Regions from separate parts of the Streptomyces sp. NPDC002669 genome, predicted to be linked through region 3. Evidence: riboswitches for the same ligand, from Rfam matches in the RefSeq annotation. Region 3 holds a riboswitch; each other region holds the start of a gene.
What was found. A riboswitch is a leader RNA that binds a small molecule or an ion and turns the genes downstream of it on or off. The one in region 3 is predicted to bind cobalamin.

Region 1 (6,983 bases), on a different contig from region 3:
CCACCGGGACGTCCGGCATGAGCGCGGCGAGCGCCCGCACGGCGGTCGACTTGGCGGTGCCCTTCTCACCCCGCACCAGCACCCCGCCGACGGCGGGCGATACGGCGTTCAGCAGCAGCCCGAGCCGGAGGTCATCCTGTCCGACGACGGCGGTGAAGGGGTACGGCGTACTCACGGTGCCTCCTTGGAGGAACGAGGGGCGGCGGTCCCGCCGGTGTCGGAGCCCGTCGGGGCCGGGACGCCGGCCGGGGCCGACGGCACCGTCCGGGACGCTCCCGGCGCGGTGCCCGAAGGGGTGTTCATGCGCGCGCCCCGGGTGCCGGGGGCGCGCCGGGCGGAAGGAAGGGCAGGCCCGACGGCGCGCCCGACTCGATGAGCCGCAGCAGCGCGTCGGTGTCGGCGTGTTCCTCGATCAGGTCGCCGAGCCGGTCGAGCTGCTCCTCCCGCAGCGCGCCGAAGGCGGTGTCGGGGGCGGGGACGAAACGCCGGCCCGCGGCCCGCGCCACCTCGGCCAGGAAGCGGCGGCGGAACGCGTCGCTCTCCAGCGAGCCGTGCCAGTGGGTGCCCCACACGGCACCGACCCGGCACCCGTCCAGGAACGGCTCCCCGCCGTGCACGTCCGCGACGCCGTGGTGGATCTCGTACCCCTCGACGGGCGCGCCGAGGGCCTCGCCGGCGGGACGGGCGAGGGTCTTCTCGCGGTCGAATCGGATGCGTACGGGCAGCAGGCCCAGCCCCTCGACCCGGCCCGCGCGGGACTCGACCTCGTCCTCGATGTGCTCGCCCAGGACCTGGAAGCCGCCGCAGATGCCGAGGACCGGCAGGCCCTCGGCCGCGCGCCGCACCAGCGCGTCGGCGAGACCCCGCTCGCGCAGCCAGGCCAGCGCCTTCACGGTGCCGCGGGTCCCCGGCACCACGACGAGGTCGGCGTCGGACAGCTCCTCGGCCCGGTCCACGAACCGGACGACGACGCCGGGCTCGGCGGCCAGCGCGTCCACGTCGGTGAAGTTCGACATCAGGGGCACCGCGCACACCGCGACCCGCAGCACGTCCTCGCCGTGCGGCGGGGCGACGACCGACTCGCGCACCGCGCCGCGCAGCGAGACCCGCAGCCCGTCCTCCTCGTCGATGCCGAGGCCGTGGGCGAAGGGCAGCACCCCGTACGTCCCCCGCCCGGTGAGCCCGCGCAGCATCTCCATGCCCGGCTCCAGCAGCGACACGTCGCCGCGGAACTTGTTCACCAGGTAGCCCGCGATCAGCGCCTGGTCCTCGGGGGCCAGCAGCGCCGTCGTGCCGAAGAACGAGGCGAAGACCCCGCCGCGGTCGATGTCGCCGACCACCACCACGGGAAAGCCCGCCGCCCGCGCGACCCCCATGTTCACGATGTCCGTGCGCCGCAGATTGATCTCGGCCGGACTGCCCGCCCCTTCGCAGATCACCGCGTCATACGTGCCCCGCAGCTGCTCCAGGCAGTCCACGACCGTGGAGAACAGCGCCTCCTGCCGGCCGCCGTGGTAGCCGCGCGCGCTCATCTCGCCGACCGGCTTCCCCATCAGGACGACCTGGCTGGAGCGGTCGCCGCCCGGCTTGAGCAGCACCGGGTTCATCAGCGCGGACGGCTCCACCCGGGCGGCCCGGGCCTGCATGGCCTGGGCGCGCCCGATCTCGGCGCCCTCATGGGTGACGAACGAGTTCAGCGACATGTTCTGCGCCTTGAAGGGCGCCACCTTCACGCCCCGGCGCACCAGCCAGCGGCAGATGCCCGCGGTGACGACGCTCTTGCCGGCGTCGGAGGTGGTTCCGGCGATCAGCAGCCCGCCGCTCATGGGTTTCTCCGTCCTGGGATGAGAGATCCGGGGGTGCGGGGTCCGGAGGTGCGGGGGCCGGCCCCGTCGGTCACGGCCGTCCGGCGCCCCGCGATCCGCCGGGCGGCGAGCGACACGCCGAACCGGCCCACCGCGCACACGCCCAGGGCCAGCACGCCCACCCGGCGCGACAGCCGCACCGCGCGCTCGATGTCCGCGGCCTCCACCGCCCGGCCGGCCTCCCCGTTGAGCACGGGACGGTGCTCGACCCGGCCGCCGTACGCGAGGGTCCCGCCGAGCCGTACGCCGAGCGCGCCCGCGAACGCGGCCTCCACCGGGCCCGCGTTGGGGCTCGGGTGACGGCTGGCATCGGCCCGCCAGGCCCGTACCGCCGCGCCCGGCCGGCCTCCCGCGGCCACGGCGAGCAGGGCGGTCAGCCGGGCGCCGGGCCAGCCCGCGAGGTCGTCGAGGCGGGCCGAGGCCCAGCCGTAGCGCCGGTACCGGGGCGACTTGTGGCCGACCATGGCGTCCAGGGTGTTGACGGCCCGGAAACCGGCCAGTCCGGGCACCCCGCCCAGGGCACCCCACACCAGAGCGCCGACCACGGCGTCCGAGGTGTTCTCGGCCACGGACTCCACCACGGCGCGGGCGATCTGCGGTCCGTCGAGGGACTGCGGGTCGCGCCCGCACAGGTGCGGCAGCCGTTCGCGGGCCAGCTCGATGTCGCCGGTCGCCAGGGCGTCGCCGATGGCCCGCGCCTCGCGGCCCAGGGACGTGCCGCCGACGACGGACCAGGTGGTGGCGGCGGTCAGCGCGACGGAGGCGGCGGGGCGCTCGCGCAGGGCGCGGGCCACCAGCGCGGCACCGCCCGCGACGCCTCCGGCACAGACGAGGGCGTGCAGCGCGCCCCACCCGCGGTGGTCGTGCCACAGACGGCGCTCGACGCCCGCCGCGGCCCGCCCGAACCCGGCCACCGGATGCCCCCTGCGGGGGTCACCGAGCAGCAGGTCGCCGAGCAGACCGGCGGCGGCGCCGTACGCGAAGACGCGGTCGGCTCGCACGCTCAACCGGCCGTCGTGCCTCGGAGGATCCCGGTACGGGCGGCTCTCGGCGAGAGCGCCCCGACGACGGACGCACGGCAGCCAGGCATGGCGATATGTCCTCACTCAGGGTCCGCGCCCTGGTTCGACGTGACCGGCGACGAGAGTCTCCTGGCTCCCGGATCCGCGGTGCCCCCGGCCTTCCAGCCCGCTCGCGCGTGCCGTGACTTCCGGTGTTGGGGGACCGCTCCCCGGTGACAGTGGCGGGACCGCGCCGGATTCGCACCGGCTTCCTCTGCTGTCGCCGTGATTGGCTCCGGCAGTCCACCACGCCCCGCGAACGCCCGTCAACCTGCCGTTGACCTGCGACGGTGCAGTGTGCTGAGACCCACATCGCCCCGGGCGCACGGCAAAGGGCCGGACACCCCGCGGGTGTCCGGCCCTCCGTGCCGTGTGCGCTCAGCCGTGATGCATGTGTTCAGGCGCGATGCGTGTGCCCGGCGTGACGCGTGTGTTCAGGCGACGATCAGGAAGATCCCGTACGCGACCGCCGCCGCGCACAGCGCGAAGCAGGCGTACGCCCCGGCGCGGGCCAGCAGTACCGAGCCGCCGGAGCCGCCCTGCGCCGCCGGTTCGGCCTGCTTGGAGAGGCCGACGATGCCGAGGGTGAAGAGGCCCACCAGGGCGACGGTGACCACGAGGGAGACGCCGAACACGGAACCGAGGGCTGCCCAGTCGATTTTCATGCTGATTCCTTAGACGGCCGGCCTGGACGGCCCGCTCAGACGGTGGCGGGTCGCGCCGGGTCCTGGGTGGTGGTGGTTGCGGCCGGGGCCGCGATGGTGGCCGTGAGGTTCTGGACCGGTGCCTGGGCCGCGGTGGGCGGCGGGCTGACGGCGGCGATGGCCGTGGTGATGACGCCCGCGGGCTCGGCGTCGCCGTCCGCCGGGGCGACGTCGCCGTGGCCGACCGGCTTGCGGCGCGAGATCAGCCAGATCGAGCCGGAACCCGCGATCAGCAGCGCCGCGACGACGACGACACCCCAGGTGCCCTGCTTGGTGAGGAGCTCGGCGCCCGCGCCGACCAGACCGGCGGCCGGGAGGGTCAGACCCCAGGCGACGAACATCCGGGTGGCGGTGGACCAGCGGACCACACCGCCCTGCCGGCCGAGGCCCGCGCCCATCACGGCGCCGGAGCAGGACTGGGTGGTGGAGAGGGAGAAACCGAGGTGCGAGGAGGCCAGGATGACCGTGGCCGCGCTGGTCTGGGCGGCGAAGCCCTGCGGCGGCCGGAGGTCGGTGAGACCGCTGCCCATGGTGCGGATGATGCGCCAGCCGCCCAGGTAGGTGCCGAGGGCGATGGCCAGACCGGCGGACACGATCACCCAGACCGGCGGGTTGGAACCGGGGCTCAGGACGCCGCCGGTGACCAGGGCCAGGGTGATGATGCCCATGGTCTTCTGCGCGTCGTTGGTGCCGTGGGCGAGGGAGACCAGTCCGGCCGAGGCGATCTGACCGGCGCGGTAACCCTTGGCGGTGGCCTTCTCCTGGGCGTCGTTGCGGATCTTCCCGCCGATCCGGTACGTCAGCCTGGTGGCCAGCAGCGCGGCCAGTCCGGCGACGATCGGGGCGGCGACCGCGGGGAGCAGCACCTTGGTGACCACGGTGCCGCCGTTGACGGAGGACCAGCCGGCCGACATGACGGCCGCGCCGATCAGGCCGCCGAACAGGGCGTGCGAGGAGCTGGACGGGAGTCCGACCAGCCAGGTCAGCAGATTCCACAGAATGGCGCCGACGAGTGCCGCGAAGATCACTTCTGTGCGCAGCCCGTCCTCGTTGATGATCCCGCCGGAGATCGTCTTGGCGACCTCCACCGACAGGAACGCGCCGACGAGATTGAGAACGGCGGACATGGCCACCGCTGTCTTCGGTCTGAGTGCACCGGTCGAGATGGTCGTCGCCATCGCGTTCGCGGTGTCATGGAAACCGTTCGTGAAATCGAACACTAGAGCTGTCACGATCACAATCGCGAGGAGCAGCGTGATGTGTTCCATTTACCCAGGCAATCGTTCGACGTCATTGGTGCGTAGACCGTAGGCAACCTTAGTGAACGGAAGGTGAACTGGGCAGGGCGCTGCGGTGTTGCCAAGCGATTGGTGTCATTCCGCTTATCTCCGTTCGCGGTCGGCGGCGGGGCCTCGGCCATCCGTTCGACCGAGGGGGCCGCCGCCGGGCGGACCGGCTTCCGGCCCCGCCCGGAACCCGTCGCTCCGTCGGGGGCGCCCCCGGGCCGCGAGCCGCCCGCACCCGGGGAAAGGAACCGGCCACCGACCGGTCCCCACTGCGTCCGTCCCGGCCGAACGCGTGTCCGTCCGTCCTCCGGCCTGACAGGATCGGCGCATGAGCGATCAGCAGCGGGACGCGATCGGGCGGGCCTGGGACGGTGTCGTCGCCACCGCCCGCAGGACGGCGGCCGAGGGCCTCGTCGTCGGGACCTCGGGGAACGTGTCGGCCCGGGTCGGCGACACGGTCCTGGTCACCCCGAGCGGAGTGCCGTACGACCGGCTGGGTCCGCAGGACGCCGTCGGCGTCGACCTGGCGGGCCACCGCGTCCTGGGCGAACTGGCCCCGACCAGCGAACTCCCGCTCCACCTCGCGGTCTACCGGAACACCGACGCGTCCGCCGTCGTGCACACCCACGCGGTGCACGCCACGGCCGTCTCCACCCTGGTCCCCGAGGTCCCGCCGGTCCACTACGCCGCCGCCATGCTCGGCGGGACCGTCCGGGTCGCGGCCTACGCGCGCTACGGCACCGACGAACTGGCCGCGAACATGCTCACCGCGCTGCGCGACCGCACGGGCTGCCTGCTCCAGAACCACGGCACGGTCACCCACGGGGCCACCCTGGACGAGGCGTACGACCGCACCGCCCAGCTGGAGTGGCTCTGCCGGCTCTGGCTCGCCGCGAGCTCCGTGCCCGGCCGCACCCCGAGCCTGCTCTCCCCGGCCCAGCTGAGCGACGTCCAGGAGGCGCTCAAGGGATACGGACAGCCGGGCTGACCCGCCGGGCCCGGCCCGCCCGCCGTACCCGCCGGGCCCGTATCCGTTGGTCCGTCCGGCCCCGGAATCCGTTGCTCCGTCCGGACCCGGACGGCCCTGCCCGCTGGCACGGTGCCGCGCCCCCCACGACACTGAAGCGGTGCGCCCGGCAACAGTTACGGCAGCAGCCGTCACCACCCTCCTCGGCATCGGTGCGGCAGCGGTCGCGGCCGGCCGGTACGCCAGCGACGCCGCCCTCAAGGCGCCGCCCGGACGGCCACTGCCCGCCGACCGCAGACTCACCGTGCACGCCACGGCGGCCGGACAGGTCACCCTGACCCGTTCCTTCGCCGCGCTGCGCCCCGGCACGTACGGCCTGGCGGGCAAGGACGTCCACGCCGTCGTCGGCCCGGTGATCGAGAACGCCCACCACGCCCCCGACACCGTCGTCCGCAGACTGGAACGCGTCGGCCGGGGCAGCCTGGAACCCGGCGCCAAGGTCCGGATCACCCCGCAGCTGCACAGCGGCGACCCCCGCTCCGCCCTCGGCCTCGGCCACGAGGAGGTCGAGATCCCCGGCGAACTCGGCGCCCTGCCCGCCTGGTTCCTGCCCGGCCCCCGCGACACCTGGGTCATCACCGTGCACGGCCTCGGCACCACCAGGGAACACCCCATGAACCTCATGAGGTTCCTGCACGGCCTGCGCCTGCCCGTCCTCGACCTGGCCTACCGGGGCGACGCCGGAGCCCCGCGGTCTCCCGACGGCCTCGCCCATCTCGGCGAATCCGAGTGGCGCGACCTGGACGCCGCGATCCGCTTCGCCGTGCGGTACGGAGCCGAGAAGGTCGTCCTGCACGGCTGGTCCACCGGCGCCTCCATGGCGCTGCACGCGGCCGTCAACTCCGCGCTCCGCGACCGGATCTGCGGCCTCGTCCTCGACTCCCCGGTCCTGGACTGGGCCACCACGCTGCGCGCCCTCGCCGTCGCCCGCGGGATCCCCGCCGCGCTGCTGCCGCTCGCCGTCCGCGCCGCCCAGGGGCAGACCGGACTGCACGGCGCCCGGCTCCTCGACGGCTCCCTCGCCGAGGCCCTGCGCGCCC
Region 2 (6,983 bases), on a different contig from region 3:
GAACCGCACGTCCGACCGCTCGTCGCACGTATCCGCCCGCTCGACGCACCGTTGCCGGACCGCAATGCGGACAGGGGGTGACGCTGATCGGAGGCTCGCCTAGATTTCCTGCGCATCCGAGGTAACCAGCGAGGGGACGGAGCCGCCTCATGCCCGCAGAACCCGAAGAAAAACCACCCACCGTCACACCCGTGCGCGTGGTCATCGCCCTCTGTCTCGTCGCCCCGTTCGTGGCGATGCTCTGGGTGAGTTCCTACGCGAAGGTGGACCCCACCTTCATCGGCATCCCGTTCTTCTACTGGTACCAGATGCTCTGGGTACTGATCTCCACCGCGCTCACGATGGTCGCGTACAAGCTGTGGCAGCGTGACCAGCGCGCCCGCAAGGGGGGTGCTTCCTCATGAAGGACGGTGTGAACGGCGTCGCGCTCGGCGTCTTCATCTTCTTCTTCGTCGCCGTCACGGTCATGGGGTTCATGGCGGCCCGCTGGCGCAAGGCGGAGAACGAGGCCAGTCTCGACGAATGGGGCCTGGGCGGACGGTCGTTCGGCACCTGGGTCACCTGGTTCCTGCTCGGCGGCGACCTGTACACCGCGTACACCTTCGTCGCCGTTCCCGCGGCGATCTACGCGGCGGGCGCGGCCGGCTTCTTCGCCGTGCCGTACACGATCCTCGTGTACCCGCTGATCTTCACCTTCCTGCCCCGGCTGTGGTCGGTCTCGCACAAGCACGGGTACGTCACCACCTCGGACTTCGTGCGCGGGCGGTTCGGCTCGAAGGGCCTGTCGCTGGCGGTCGCCCTCACCGGCATCCTCGCCACGATGCCGTACATCGCGCTCCAGCTCGTCGGCATCCAGGCGGTGCTGGACGTGATGGGCGTCGGCGGTGGCGAGAACACCCACTGGTTCATCAAGGACCTGCCGCTGCTGATCGCGTTCGCGGTGCTCGCCGCGTACACCTACTCGTCCGGACTGCGGGCCCCCGCGCTGATCGCGTTCGTCAAGGACGGGCTGATCTACCTGGTCATCGCGGTGGCGATCATCTACATCCCGATCAAGCTGGGCGGCTTCGACGACATCTTCGCCAAGGCGGGCGAGGCGTTCTCGCAGACCAACCCGGCCACCGGCAAACCGCGCGGCGCGCTCGCACCGGGCGAGGCGGGCCACTGGGGATACGCCACCCTGGCACTGGGCTCGGCACTGGCACTCTTCATGTACCCGCACTCGATCACGGCGACGCTCTCCAGCCGCAGCCGGAACGTGATCCGGCGCAACACCACGATCCTGCCGCTGTACTCGCTGATGCTGGGCCTGCTGGCGTTGCTCGGCTTCATGGCGATCGCCGCCGGGATCAAGGTGGACAACGGGCAGCTGGCCATTCCGCAGCTGTTCGAGAACATGTTCCCGGACTGGTTCGCGGGCGTCGCGTTCGCCGCCATCGGCATCGGTGCCCTGGTGCCCGCCGCGATCATGTCGATCGCCGCGGCCAACCTCTTCACCCGCAACATCTACAAGGACTTCCTGAAGCCGGACGCGACCCCGGAGCAGGAGACCAAGGTCTCCAAGCTGGTCTCGCTGCTGGTCAAGGTCGGGGCGCTCGCCTTCGTCCTCACGATGGACAAGACGGTCGCGATCAACTTCCAGCTGCTCGGCGGGATCTGGATCCTCCAGACGATGCCGGCCCTGGTCGGCGGCCTGTTCACCCGCTGGTTCCACCGCTGGGCGCTGCTCGCGGGCTGGGCCGTCGGCATGGTGTACGGGACGGTGGCCGCGTACGGCGTCGCCTCGCCGACACAGAAGCACTTCGGCGGCTCGTCCGCGGAGATCCCCGGCATCGGCGAGATCGGCTACATCGGTCTCACCGCGTTCGTGCTGAACGTGGTGGTCGTGGTGGTGCTCACCTTCGTCCTGAACGCCCTGAAGGCGCCCGCCGGGATCGACGAGACCTCGCCGTCCGACTACACGGCCGACGCGGGCGACCCGGGTGTCGCCACCGAGCTCCCGCCCGCCACGGCGGGTGCGCCCGGCGGCCACTGACGCCCGACCCGCACGAAAGGAACGGGCCGCCGGTCGTTCCCGGAAGGCCCGCAGGGCCCTTCCCGTCGGTCCGGATCGAACCGACCGACACAACATGTGGGGGCCGCCTCATCGGGCGGCCCCCACATGTATGCTCATCCTCGCTGTCGCCGCAGGGGAATCCGGTGCGAATCCGGAACTGTCCCGCAACGGTGTACTCAGTGCGCATTCGCGCACCCCGAACAAGTCCGAGGACCTGCCGGCAGCGCGTCCGGTTCGACCGATCCGGGCGCCAGACGTCCGGGCCTCGCGGTTGGGCCGGCGGACGCCGTGCGCGGTGCTGTCCCGTTCCCGGGCGCGCCCGCCCGGCCGCCCGTTCCCCCGCCGGCCCCGAGCCGAGCGAGGGAGAGCCCCCACGTGACCATCGCACCAGCCGATCCGGCATCGGTCGCCACGTCCACGGCCGCCGTTTCCGAGGCAGCCGCACCCGACGGACCGGGGGCCGCGCTGCTGCGGACCCTGACCGACCTCACCGCCGATCTGCCCGACACCGACCCCGGTCGCGTCGCCGCCGCCGCGCTGCGCGGCCGCAGCGCACGGGCGGACGAGGCCGAGCTGTGTTCGCTGGCCACCGAGGCCGCCGCCGGGCTGATCTCCGAGGACCCCGCCTACTCCCGGCTCGCCGCCCGGCTCCTGACCCGCGCCATCGCGGACGAGGCCGCCGGACAGGGCGCCGTCTCCTTCTCCGCCTCGGTCGCCGTCGGACACCGCGAGGGCCTGATCGCGGACCGCACGGCCGACTTCGTCGCCCGCAACGCGGACGCCCTCGACGCGCTGGTGGAGCGGGCGCTCGCCGACGGCGCCGACGACCGCTTCGGCTACTTCGGGCTGCGGACCCTGCACAGCCGCTACCTGCTGCGCCACCCGCACACCCGCCAGGTCGTCGAGACGCCGCAGCACTTCATGCTCCGGGTCGCGTCCGGGCTCGCCGAGGACGACTCCCCGCGCGCCGTGGACGAGGTCGCGGCGCTGTACGAGCTGATGAGCCGGCTCGACTACCTGCCCTCCTCGCCGACCCTCTTCAACTCCGGCACCCGGCACCCGCAGATGTCCTCCTGCTACCTGCTGGACTCCCCGCTCGACGAGCTGGACTCGATCTACGACCGCTACCACCAGGTGGCCCGGCTCTCCAAGCACGCCGGCGGCATCGGTCTGCCGTACTCCCGCATCCGTTCCCGGGGTTCGCTGATCCGCGGCACCAACGGGCACTCCAACGGCATCGTGCCGTTCCTGAAGACGCTCGACGCCTCGGTCGCCGCGGTCAACCAGGGCGGCCGGCGCAAGGGTGCCGCCGCGGTCTACCTGGAGACCTGGCACGCGGACATCGAGGAGTTCCTGGAGCTGCGGGACAACACGGGCGAGGACCAGCGGCGCACGCACAACCTCAACCTGGCGCACTGGATCCCGGACGAGTTCATGCGCCGGGTCGAGGCGGACGGCCGCTGGTCGCTGTTCTCGCCCGCCGACGTGCCCGAGCTGGTGGACCTGTGGGGCGAGGAGTTCGACGCCGCGTACCGGGCCGCCGAGGCGAAGGGGCTGGCCCGCAAGTCGATGCCCGCCCGTGAGCTGTACGGCCGGATGATGCGTACCCTCGCCCAGACCGGTCAGGGCTGGATGACGTTCAAGGACGCCGCCAACCGGACCGCCAACCAGACCGCCGAGCCGGGCCGCGTCGTCCACTCCTCGAACCTGTGCACGGAGATCCTGGAGGTCACCGACGACGGCGAGACGGCCGTCTGCAACCTGGGCTCGGTCAACCTCGGCGCGTTCGTCGTCGACGGTGCCATCGACTGGGAGCGGCTGGACGCCACCGTCCGCACCGCGGTGACCTTCCTGGACCGGGTCGTCGACATCAACTTCTACCCGACCGAGCAGGCCGCCCGCTCCAACGCCCGGTGGCGCCCGGTGGGCCTGGGAGCCATGGGTCTCCAGGACGTCTTCTTCCGGCTGCGGCTGCCGTTCGACTCCGCCGGGGCCCGCGCGCTCTCCACGAAGATCTCCGAGCGGATCATGCTCGCCGCGTACGAGGCGTCCTGCGACCTGGCCGAGCGGTCCGGCCCGCTGCCCGCCTGGGAGCAGACGCGCGCCGCGCGCGGGGTGCTGCACCCCGACCACTACGGCGTCGAGCCGAACTGGCCGGAGCGCTGGGACGCGCTGCGCGCCCGCGTCGCACGGACCGGGATGCGCAACTCGCTGCTGCTGGCCATCGCGCCGACGGCGACGATCGCCTCGATCGCGGGCGTGTACGAGTGCATCGAGCCGCAGGTCTCCAACCTCTTCAAGCGCGAGACGCTCAGCGGGGAGTTCCTCCAGGTCAACGCGTACCTGGTGGAGGACCTGAAGCGGCTGGGGGTGTGGGACGCGCGCACCCGGGAGGCGCTGCGCGAGGCGAGCGGCTCCGTGCAGGGCTTCGCCTGGATCCCCGAGGACGTGCGGGCGCTGTACCGCACGGCGTGGGAGATCCCGCAGCGCGGTCTGATCGACATGGCGGCGGCCCGTACCCCGTTCCTCGACCAGAGCCAGTCGCTGAACCTCTTCATGGAGACGCCGACGATCGGCAAGCTCTCCTCGATGTACGCGTACGCCTGGAAGCAGGGGCTGAAGACCACGTACTACCTGCGTTCGCGCCCGGCGACCCGGATCGCCCGGGCCGCGTCCGGCCAGGCGTCGGCCGCCGCCCCCGTCCCCGTACAGCAGGCTTCGGCGCCCGACGCGGACGCCATCGCCTGCTCCCTGGAAAACCCCGAGTCCTGCGAGGCCTGCCAGTAATGACCGCCAGCGAAGCGAAGAACCTGCTCGACCCGGGCTTCGAACTGACCCTGCGTCCCATGCGCTACCCGGACTTCTACGAGCGCTACCGGGACGCGATCAAGAACACCTGGACGGTGGAGGAGGTCGATCTGCACTCCGACGTGGCCGACCTCGCCAAGCTGTCGCCGGGCGAGCAGCACCTGATCGGCCGGCTCGTCGCGTTCTTCGCCACGGGTGACTCGATCGTCTCCAACAACCTCGTGCTGACGCTGTACAAGCACATCAACTCCCCCGAGGCGCGGCTGTACCTGTCGCGGCAGCTCTTCGAGGAAGCCGTGCACGTCCAGTTCTATCTGACGCTGCTGGACACCTACCTGCCCGATCCGGACGACCGGGCGGCGGCGTTCGACGCGGTCGAGGAGATCCCCTCGATCCGGGAGAAGGCACAGTTCTGCTTCCGGTGGATGGACTCGGTCGAGAAGATCGAGCGGCTGGAGACGAAGGCCGACCGCCGCCGCTTCCTGCTGAACCTGATCTGCTTCGCGGCGTGCATCGAGGGGCTGTTCTTCTACGGCGCGTTCGCCTACGTCTACTGGTTCCGCTCGCGGGGGCTGCTGCACGGTCTCGCCACGGGCACCAACTGGGTGTTCCGGGACGAGACGATGCACATGAACTTCGCCTTCGAGGTCGTGGACACCGTCCGCAAGGAGGAGCCGGACCTCTTCGACGAGGAGCTCCAGCAGCAGGTCACGGACATGCTCAAGGAGGCCGTCGAGGCGGAGCTGCAGTTCGGCCGCGACCTGTGCGGCGAGGGCCTGCCCGGCATGAACACCGAGTCGATGCGGCAGTACCTGGAGTGCGTCGCCGACCAGCGGCTCACCCGGCTGGGCTTCCCGGCGGTCTACGGCTCCGAGAACCCGTTCTCGTTCATGGAGTTGCAGGGCGTGCAGGAGCTGACGAACTTCTTCGAGCGCCGCCCGTCCGCGTACCAGGTGGCGGTGGAGGGCTCGGTCGCCTTCGACGACGACTTCTAGGTCTGCTACACCCTGGCCCAGCTTCTGACGTACGGGCGCCGCGCGGTTCTGACAGGCTGCGCGGCGCCCGCCGTTTTCGGCGGTCCGTCGTTCCGTGCCCGCTGTGCGGAGCGCAGTTCGCGGTCGATGCGGCGCTCCCGGGCGAGCCCGGCCAGGGCGGGCAGCAGGACGAGAGCGATAAGTGCGGCTATGCCCAGGACGTTCAGGAATGCGTTCATGGCTCTACTGTCGCCTGCGCGGGCCCGTCGCGGCAGTGGCAGGACTGTCATGGAACGTCGAATTACTGCCACACTGACTCCATGCTGAACAATGTCGCCGCTCTGCTGCTCGACGATGTCCACCCCTTCGAACTGGGCGTGCTGTGCGAGGTCTTCGGGCTCGACCGCAGCGAGGACGGACTGCCGGTGCACGACTTCGCCGTGGTCTCCGCCGAAGGCCCGGTGCTCCGGACCCACGCCGGTTTCACCATCGGCACCTCGCACGGCCTCGACCGACTGGAGGAGGCCGACCTCATCGCCGTCCCCGCCGGCGGCCGCTTCGTGGACCGGGAATACCCCGAGGAGGTCCTCGACGCCCTGCGCCGGGCGGTGGACCGGGGCGCCCGGGTGCTGAGCGTCTGCTCCGGCGCGTACCTCCTCGGCGCGGCCGGACTGCTGGACGGGCGCCGCTGCACCACCCACTGGCGCCACGCCCGGGAGCTGGCCCGCCGCTTCCCCCGGGCCGTCGTGGAACCCGACGTGCTGTACGTGGACGAGGGCCAGATCATCACCTCGGCGGGCACGGCGGCCGGGATCGACGCCTGCCTGCACCTGGTCCGGCAGGCGTACGGGCCCCACGTCGCCAACGCGATCGCCCGTCGCATGGTGGTGCCGCCGCACCGGGACGGCGGCCAGGCGCAGTACATCGAGCGGCCGCTGCCGCGCACCTCCTGCGACACCGTCGGCGAGACGCTCGCCTGGATGGAACGCCACCTCGACCGGGAGATGACCGTCGAGCAGCTGGCCGCCCAGGCCCACATGTCGCCGCGCACCTTCGCCCGCCGCTTCCAGCAGGAGACGGGCACCACGCCGTACCGCTGGCTGCTGCGCCAACGGGTGCTCCTGGCGCAGCACCTGCTGGAGACG
Region 3 (6,983 bases):
CAGTGCCTTGGCGTTGGCCAGGGCCACGCCCGAGAGGTTGTCCTTGTCCCGCAGCAGCTGCTCGATCAGCGACATGCTCGGGGTCAGTTGCGCGGCGAGCTGGGGGTCGGCCAGCACTTCGCGCAGGTGCATCCGCTTGACGAGGTCGGCCTCGATGGCGCCGAGTTCGGGGCCGATCGCCGGAATCAGCCGGCTGAGGTCGGGGCTCGTGCCCCGGCCGCCGGTGCCGGTCGGGCTGACGCCCCGGCCCGCCGCCGCTCCCCCGGCCCGGCCGCCGCGCAGCTCGCCGGGCTTGCAGCCGAGCGCGCGTTCCAGCCAGCCGGCGTCGGACTGCCAGCGGGCCAGTTGTCCGGCGGTGACCGTGCCGGAGCCGGAGGCGAAGACGTTGAGCAGGACCTTCGAGACCAGTGCCGCGCGCCGTACCTCGGCGGCCCGGTCGCGTGCGGTGTCCTCGTCCTCGTCCTCGTCGGGGTCGGGTGCCATCAGGCCGTCGAACTCGGCGGCCAGTTCCGGGTGGCGCTGCACGATGGAGTCGACGGACGCCTGCGGGTCCAGCAGCGCGGTCGGCAGGCCGATGTCCTCGACGACGCCGAGGCTGGCGGATTCCAGGGCGGCCTGCTCCTCGGGGTCGAAGAGGCGGGCGAGCAGTCGCCAGTACAGGACCTGGCGGCGGTTGTCGTGGGGATCGGGCCCGGGGGTCGGTGAAGTCGTCTGTCCGGCGGGCCGGTCGGTCGTCCGGTCCGTCATTTCCGCAGCAGCTTTCCGGCGCGCTCCCGCAGCACCGCGACGGCGTCGGTGGCGGCCTTCTCCGCCTTGACACCGGCCTTGTCGGTGGTGCCCCCGGCCCATTCCCCGGCGTGGATCGCGACCGTCTTCTTCCGTACGGTCCTCTCGACGGCCAGGGGCTGGAGGCGATGGGCCCCGGCGTCCCAGCGGAGCAGTCCGATGCACGCCCCGGACGCCGCTACGGCCTCGGGGGTCAGCGGTCCGGCGGCCGGAGCGCGGTCGGCGTCGACGGCGAGCGGGTGTCCGGCGACGGTGAACGTCAGTGCGTCGTCGTCCTGCTGAACGGTGTAGCCCTCCAGGAACACCGGGACCGCGATGCGTGCCGGGTGCCGGTCCAGGGGGGCGGTCACCGCGTCGGCGGCGGTGGGCAGGGCGACCCGGGCGGTGACGAACGCGTCGGCGGGCTCACCGGAGCGGGCGTGGGCGTCGTCCCAGATCAGGTCGTTCTCGCAGGTGATCGGCATGTCGGTGAGTTCCATGGCGCGGCCCTCGCCGACGGCGGCCAGGAGCGACATGTGCGGGCGCAGCAGTTGCCAGAGGCCGGCGCCGACGACCGTGTCGGGCTTGGGCGCCGACACACCGGCGCGCACCAGGCGGGGCGCGGAGCCGTCCGCGGGCTCGAACACCGCGTGGACCTGGGCCTGTACGGCGGTCGCGTGTTCGTGCACGTCGATACCGAGGGGCAGGAGACGGCCGGTGGCCGTGCCGGTCGGGGGGACGTGGGCGGCGCCGGGCAGGGTCAGCAGCATCGCGCGTGACCAGAGGTCGGCCCAGCGGCGTGCCGGTACGCGTTCCATCGAGGCGCCGGGACAGGACGCGGCGAGTTCGGCGGCGAAGCCGTCGAGGAGCGTCGCCAGTCGGCGCAGCGCCGGGTCCGGGAGCATCGCGGAGACGACCTGCGCCGCTCCGGAGACCACGTCGTGGTCGATGCCCTGCCAGCCGGAGCGGGCCAGGTCGGACAGCCAGGAGCGGGCGGCGGCCAGGAGGTTCGCCGCTTGCTGCTCGCCGGGTTCGGCGGTGGCCGACTCGCCGTCGGGGCGGCCGACCGCTTCCCGTATGCGAGCCGTCAGCGCGTCGTGGACGGAGCCGAGCAGTGCGGTGCGGGCGGCGGCGAGGGCGACGAAGTGGTCCTCGTCCGCGGCTCCGCCCGCCGCCTTCTCCGCGGCCTCGGCGACCCGGTCCGCCAGGGGCGTGCCCGCGAGGGCCTCGGCGAACTCGGCCAGGTCCGCGGCCCGGTCGGGCCGGGGGCGGAGCAGTCCGGCCACCAGCGCCCGGTCGAAGGCGTCGACGGCCGACAGTGCCTCGTCGAGTCCGGCGACGGGTTCGTGGAGCAGGTCGGTGCGCATCACGCCACCGCCCTGGTCGGCGGGAACCACTGCATCTCCGGCAACGGGGCGGTGGTCGGGGCGAGTTCCAGGTAGGCGAGGTGGCGCAGGAACCGGCTGAAGACGGGCGCGGCGGCCGCGGTGTCCCCCTGCGGCGGGCGGGTGCCGGTCATCTGGGCGGTGATGACCGGTGCGCTCGACGCGCCCTCCGCGATGTCGACCTTCAGGTAGCGGGCGACGCGCTCGGCTCCGTACTGCAGCACCGCCTCGCCGATGAGGGCCTGGATGTGTTTGCAGAACGATCCCCGCGCGCCGCCGCAGGGCCGGTTGTTGTTGGTGCTGCAGGCGAAGGCGTAGGTGCCGACCGCGACCGACGAGACGTAGACCCGTCCGATGTCCGAGCCGCTGGACACCACTCCTTGCAGGCGCCCGTCGGCCAGTTCGACGAACGGTACTTTGGCGAGCTTCCGCGGCCGTGCGGGTGCCGTCACCCGTGCCGTGCTCGACCTCTCCCAATCCGACAACGCACCACTCCTATGCAACAAAAAGGGGACGTCCTCGCCACACCGGCTGGACACGAACCGAACATACCTGCGCCCACTGACAACGCCCCGAACACGGCGGGACTGCTCAGGATGTGGGCGCGGGGATCCGGTGTACGGACCGGGTGTTGTCGGTGGTGCGGGCGGTTTCCTGTGGTGTGGACGGTGCGGAGTGCGTGCCGTGGGAGATGTGCCGTGGAGTGAGCGGCGCGGTGGTGCCCGTGCCGGTGCCCCGCCGTGCGGTCACGGACGTGGCCGGACCGCGCGGCAGGGCACCGGAGTTGTGTCAGGGGGCTGGGTTCGGGCCCTGTGCGGCCATGACCTCCTCGTACGGGGTCAGCGGGTAGTACGGGAGGATGTGGAGCAGGTCGTACTGGGGGCACGGCGCCTTGATGCACTGCTTGGGCGACGGCACGCAGATCTGGCCGACGGGCACCACGACGGCGGCGCACGGGCTCACCTGCGGCACGAGGGGGCCCTCGTCCGCGAGTGCCGGGGCCGCCGGGGTGAGGGACAGGGCGGTGAGAGCGGCCACCGTGGCGGCACGCAGCAGGTTCTCGATCACAACCAGCAGAGATAGCCCCACTTCCGGGTGACGCCGCACCACCGTCGAGAACAATCACCCGTACGCGTCATGGAGTTCACTCCGTGAACGTTCGTTCCTTGCCGCGCTCCGGCGCGGGGCGACCGTGCGGGAGCGCGGAGCGGCAGCGGTTGGGGCCGGAAGTGGTGAACACCGGCCATCGGCCGCCGGTACCGGGGCCATGACCTGCCGGAATACGCGGTCTGCCAGAATGGCCCCGAGAATCAGGGCGACGCGCGTCAGGAAACCGGTGTGAATCCGGTACGGTCCCGCCACTGTGACCGGGCTGCGACGGCCCGGAAGCCAGATACTGGCCGCGCCGCCTTCCCAGACGACCCAGGGGACGAGGACATCCCCCGGAAAGGGCCGGCCATGCCACGGATCCGCCGTGTACCGCTCGTACTCATACCGCTGCTCCTGCTGCCGCTCACCGGCTGCGGCTCCGACACCGGCGGCAAGGACGGGGCGGGGGCCGCGCCGGCCGCCGAGGGCTTCCCCTACACGGTCACCAACTGCGGTGTGAAAACGACCTTCGACGCCCCGCCGGAACGGGTCGTCACCATGAACCAGCACGTCACCGAGATCATGCTGGCCCTCGGACTCCGGGACCGGCTGGTCGGGACGGCCTACCTGGACGACAGCGTCCTGCCGGAGTACCGCTCCGCGTACGACCGGACCAAGGTGCTCGCGAAGGAGTACCCCTCCAAGGAGGTGCTGCTCGGCGCCAACCCCGACTTCGTCTACGGCGGGTACGACAGCGCCTTCGACGGGGCCAGGGGCCAGGACCGGGCGGAGCTCCGGAAGAACGGCATCGACACCCGGCTGAACATCGAGAACTGCACCGAGGGCGGGGTCGGCCTCGATCAGCTGGCCACCGAGATCACCCAGGTCGCCAGGACCTTCGGCGTACCGGAGCGCGGCAGCAGGCTGATCGCCCGGGAACAGCGGAAGGTCGCGGCGGTCGGGGCGGGCCTCAAGGGCTCCTCGCCCCGCTCGGTGTTCGTGTACGACTCCGGCGACAGCTCCGCGTTCACGGCGGGCGGCAAGGGCATCGGCAACGAGATCGTCGAGCTCGCCGGTGGCAGGAACGTCTTCGCGGACCTCGACGCCACCTTCGGCGACGTGTCCTGGGAAGAGGTCATCAAGCGCAGGCCCGAGGTGGTCGTGATCTACGACTACGGAGGCACCACGGTCGCGGCCAAGAAGAAGCGGCTGCTGAACGATCCGGCACTCGCGGACGTGCCGGCGATCAGGAACGAGAGGTTCGCGGTGCTCCCGCTGTCCTCGGCCGTGCTCGGGGTCCGGGTCGCCGACGCCGTACAGGACCTGGCCGGGCAGCTCCACCCCGGCACCCCGTGAGCGCGGGGTCCGCCCGCCCCGGCCCGAAGTCCGCCCTGCGCTCGGCCCCCGTCGTGATCGGCGTGCTCACGGTGCTGCTGCTCGCGGCGGCGGTGGCCGGTCTGGCGCTCGGTCCGGTACGGATTCCGCCGGGCGAGGTGCTGGGTGCGCTCCTGGGCGGTGAACGCACCGGTGCGTATCCGACGATCGTGTGGGAGGTGCGGCTGCCCAGGGTGCTGCTCGGGGCGGTGGTCGGCGCCGGGCTGGCCCTGTCGGGCGCGGTGCTCCAGGCGCTGGTACGCAACCCGTTGGCCGATCCGTTCCTGCTGGGCGCCTCGTCCGGGGCGTCGGCGGGCGCCGCCTCGGTCGTCGTGCTGGGGGTCGGCGCCGGGGTGGCCACCGATGTGGCGCTGCCCGTCGCGGCGTTCGCCGGGTCCATGGCCGCGCTGGTCGCGGTCTACGCGATGGCCCGGCGCGGCGGCACCATGACGACGGGCCGGCTGGTCCTGTCCGGGGTGGCGATCCAGTACGTGCTGTCCGCGTTCACCAGTCTGATCCTGGTGCTGTCCTCCCGGGCCGAGCACGTGCGGGCGATCCTGTTCTGGACCCTGGGCGGTCTGGGGGGTGCCCGCTGGGACCAACTGGTGCTGCCCGCCGTGGTCCTGGGCGCCGGGGCCGTGCTCCTGATCTGTCTGGCCCGCCCGCTGGACCTGCTGCTGACCGGCGAGGAGGGGGCCCGCAGTCTCGGGCTGGACCCCGGGCGCTTCCGGGGCTGGGCCTTCGTGCTGGTGTCGCTGATCGTCGGCGTGCTGGTCGCCTACAGCGGGGCGATCGGCTTCGTCGGTCTGATGGTTCCGCACGCCGCCCGGCTGGTCGTGGGCGCGTCCCACCGCAGGCTGCTGCCGGTGACCGCGCTCGGCGGGGCCGTCTTCCTGCTGCTGGCCGATCTGCTGGCGCGGACCGTCGCGGCCCCGGAGGAGATTCCCGCCGGGGTGGTCACCGCCCTGGTCGGCGGCCCGTTCTTCCTCTGGCTGCTGCGCCGCTCCAGCCGTACCGAAGGGATCACCGGATGAACCCGGCACCGTCCCCGACGGCGCTCGTCGCCGACGGAATCGGCTACGGGGTGGCCGGCCGCACCCTGCTCGACGCGATCACACTGGACGCCGCCCCCGGGGAGACGGTCGGCCTGGTCGGGCCGAACGGCAGCGGCAAGACCACCTTCCTGCGCTGTGTGTACGGCGCCCTGCGTCCCGCGACGGGCCGGATCCTGCTGGACGGAGTGGACGCCGCGGCCCTCGGCGTGAAGGAACGGGCCCGCCGCGTCGCCGTCGTGCCGCAGGACAGTCCCGGCACCTTCGGCCTGACCGTGCGCCAGGTGGTGGCGATGGGCCGGAGCCCGCACAAACGGTTCTGGGAGCAGGACGACGCCGACGACGCCCGCCGCATCGACCGGGCCCTGCGGCGCGTCGGCGCGGCGTCCCTGGCCGACCGGCGGTTCGAGGAACTGTCCGGCGGGGAACGGCAGCGGGCCCTGATCGCCCGCGCCCTGGTCCAGGAACCGGGACTGCTGGCGCTCGACGAGCCCACGAACCATCTGGACATCCGCTACCAGTTGGAGATCCTCGGCCTGGTGCGGACGCTGGGCACCACCAACCTGCTGGTGCTGCACGACCTCAACCTGGCCGCCTCGTACTGCGACCGGCTGTTCGTCCTCGGCGCCGGACGGCTGGTGGCGTCCGGCACCCCGCACGAGGTGCTGACGGAGGAGCTGCTCGCCGAGGTCTACGGGATACGGACCCGGATCGGCGTCCATCCGGTCACCGGCTCCCCCAACGTCGTCTACCTCCCGCCCTCATGAGCGACGGCGCCTTCCCCACCGGGCACGGGCCCTGCGGAGCCCGGTTCCGGCCGTCGGGGCACAGGACGTGAACGGCTCCTGCCGCACGGCTTTCAGAACCGTGCGGCAGGGATCCGCGGGCCTCCCCGGGATCAACCGGCCCCGACGGCCTCGGCGACGGGTCCGCCGGAGGGTTCGGGACGGCTGATCGTGCAGACCAGGGCGTCGTCCCGGACGTCGGCGACGACGGTGTCGCCCGGCTCCGCCTCGCCGCTCAGCAGCAGGGACGCGATGCGGTTGTCGAGCTCGGTCTGGATGGTGCGGCGCAGCGGGCGGGCCCCGAACTCCGGCTGGTGGCCGTGCGCGACGAGGAGGGTCTTCGCCGCCTCGGTGATCTCCAGCTCCAGTCCCTGGGCGCGGACGCGGCGCCTGCTGCCGTCCAGCATGAGGTCGACGATCCGGCCGAGGTCGTCCCTGTCCAGGCCGTGGAAGATGATCGTCTCGTCGACGCGGTTGAGGAACTCCGGCGGGAAGTGGCCCCGCAGGTCTCCCATGAGGTCGTCCCGGATCTC

Region 1: another riboswitch for cobalamin. It lies ahead of ACFYW1_RS05105 (cobalamin biosynthesis protein); the one in region 3 lies ahead of ACFYW1_RS21725 (ABC transporter substrate-binding protein).
Region 2: another riboswitch for cobalamin. It lies ahead of ACFYW1_RS11355 (ribonucleoside-diphosphate reductase subunit alpha); the one in region 3 lies ahead of ACFYW1_RS21725 (ABC transporter substrate-binding protein).

What each region holds. Positions count from the first base shown of each region.
Region 1 covers NZ_JBIAQQ010000003.1:54,716-61,698, reverse strand. The annotation lists gene ACFYW1_RS05115 (putative cobaltochelatase) at 1-175, opposite strand, end outside; gene ACFYW1_RS05110 (cobyric acid synthase) at 300-1,826, opposite strand; gene ACFYW1_RS05105 (cobalamin biosynthesis protein) at 1,823-2,866, opposite strand; cobalamin riboswitch at 3,010-3,142, opposite strand; gene ACFYW1_RS05100 (hypothetical protein) at 3,361-3,591, opposite strand; gene ACFYW1_RS05095 (anion permease) at 3,627-4,898, opposite strand; gene ACFYW1_RS05090 (class II aldolase/adducin family protein) at 5,245-5,904, shown strand; gene ACFYW1_RS05085 (alpha/beta hydrolase) at 6,044-6,983, shown strand, end outside.
Region 2 covers NZ_JBIAQQ010000006.1:65,033-72,015, reverse strand. The annotation lists gene ACFYW1_RS11365 (DUF3311 domain-containing protein) at 150-404, shown strand; gene mctP (monocarboxylate uptake permease MctP) at 401-2,035, shown strand; cobalamin riboswitch at 2,163-2,293, shown strand; gene ACFYW1_RS11355 (ribonucleoside-diphosphate reductase subunit alpha) at 2,432-4,843, shown strand; gene ACFYW1_RS11350 (ribonucleotide-diphosphate reductase subunit beta) at 4,843-5,859, shown strand; gene ACFYW1_RS11345 (hypothetical protein) at 5,865-6,077, opposite strand; gene ACFYW1_RS11340 (GlxA family transcriptional regulator) at 6,159-6,983, shown strand, end outside.
Region 3 covers NZ_JBIAQQ010000014.1:122,509-129,491, forward strand. The annotation lists gene ACFYW1_RS21705 (VWA domain-containing protein) at 1-747, opposite strand, end outside; gene ACFYW1_RS21710 (hypothetical protein) at 744-2,162, opposite strand; gene ACFYW1_RS21715 (hypothetical protein) at 2,132-2,635, opposite strand; gene ACFYW1_RS21720 (hypothetical protein) at 2,940-3,218, opposite strand; cobalamin riboswitch at 3,419-3,570, shown strand; gene ACFYW1_RS21725 (ABC transporter substrate-binding protein) at 3,609-4,595, shown strand; gene ACFYW1_RS21730 (FecCD family ABC transporter permease) at 4,592-5,647, shown strand; gene ACFYW1_RS21735 (ABC transporter ATP-binding protein) at 5,644-6,432, shown strand; gene ACFYW1_RS21740 (ATP-dependent Clp protease ATP-binding subunit) at 6,564-6,983, opposite strand, start outside.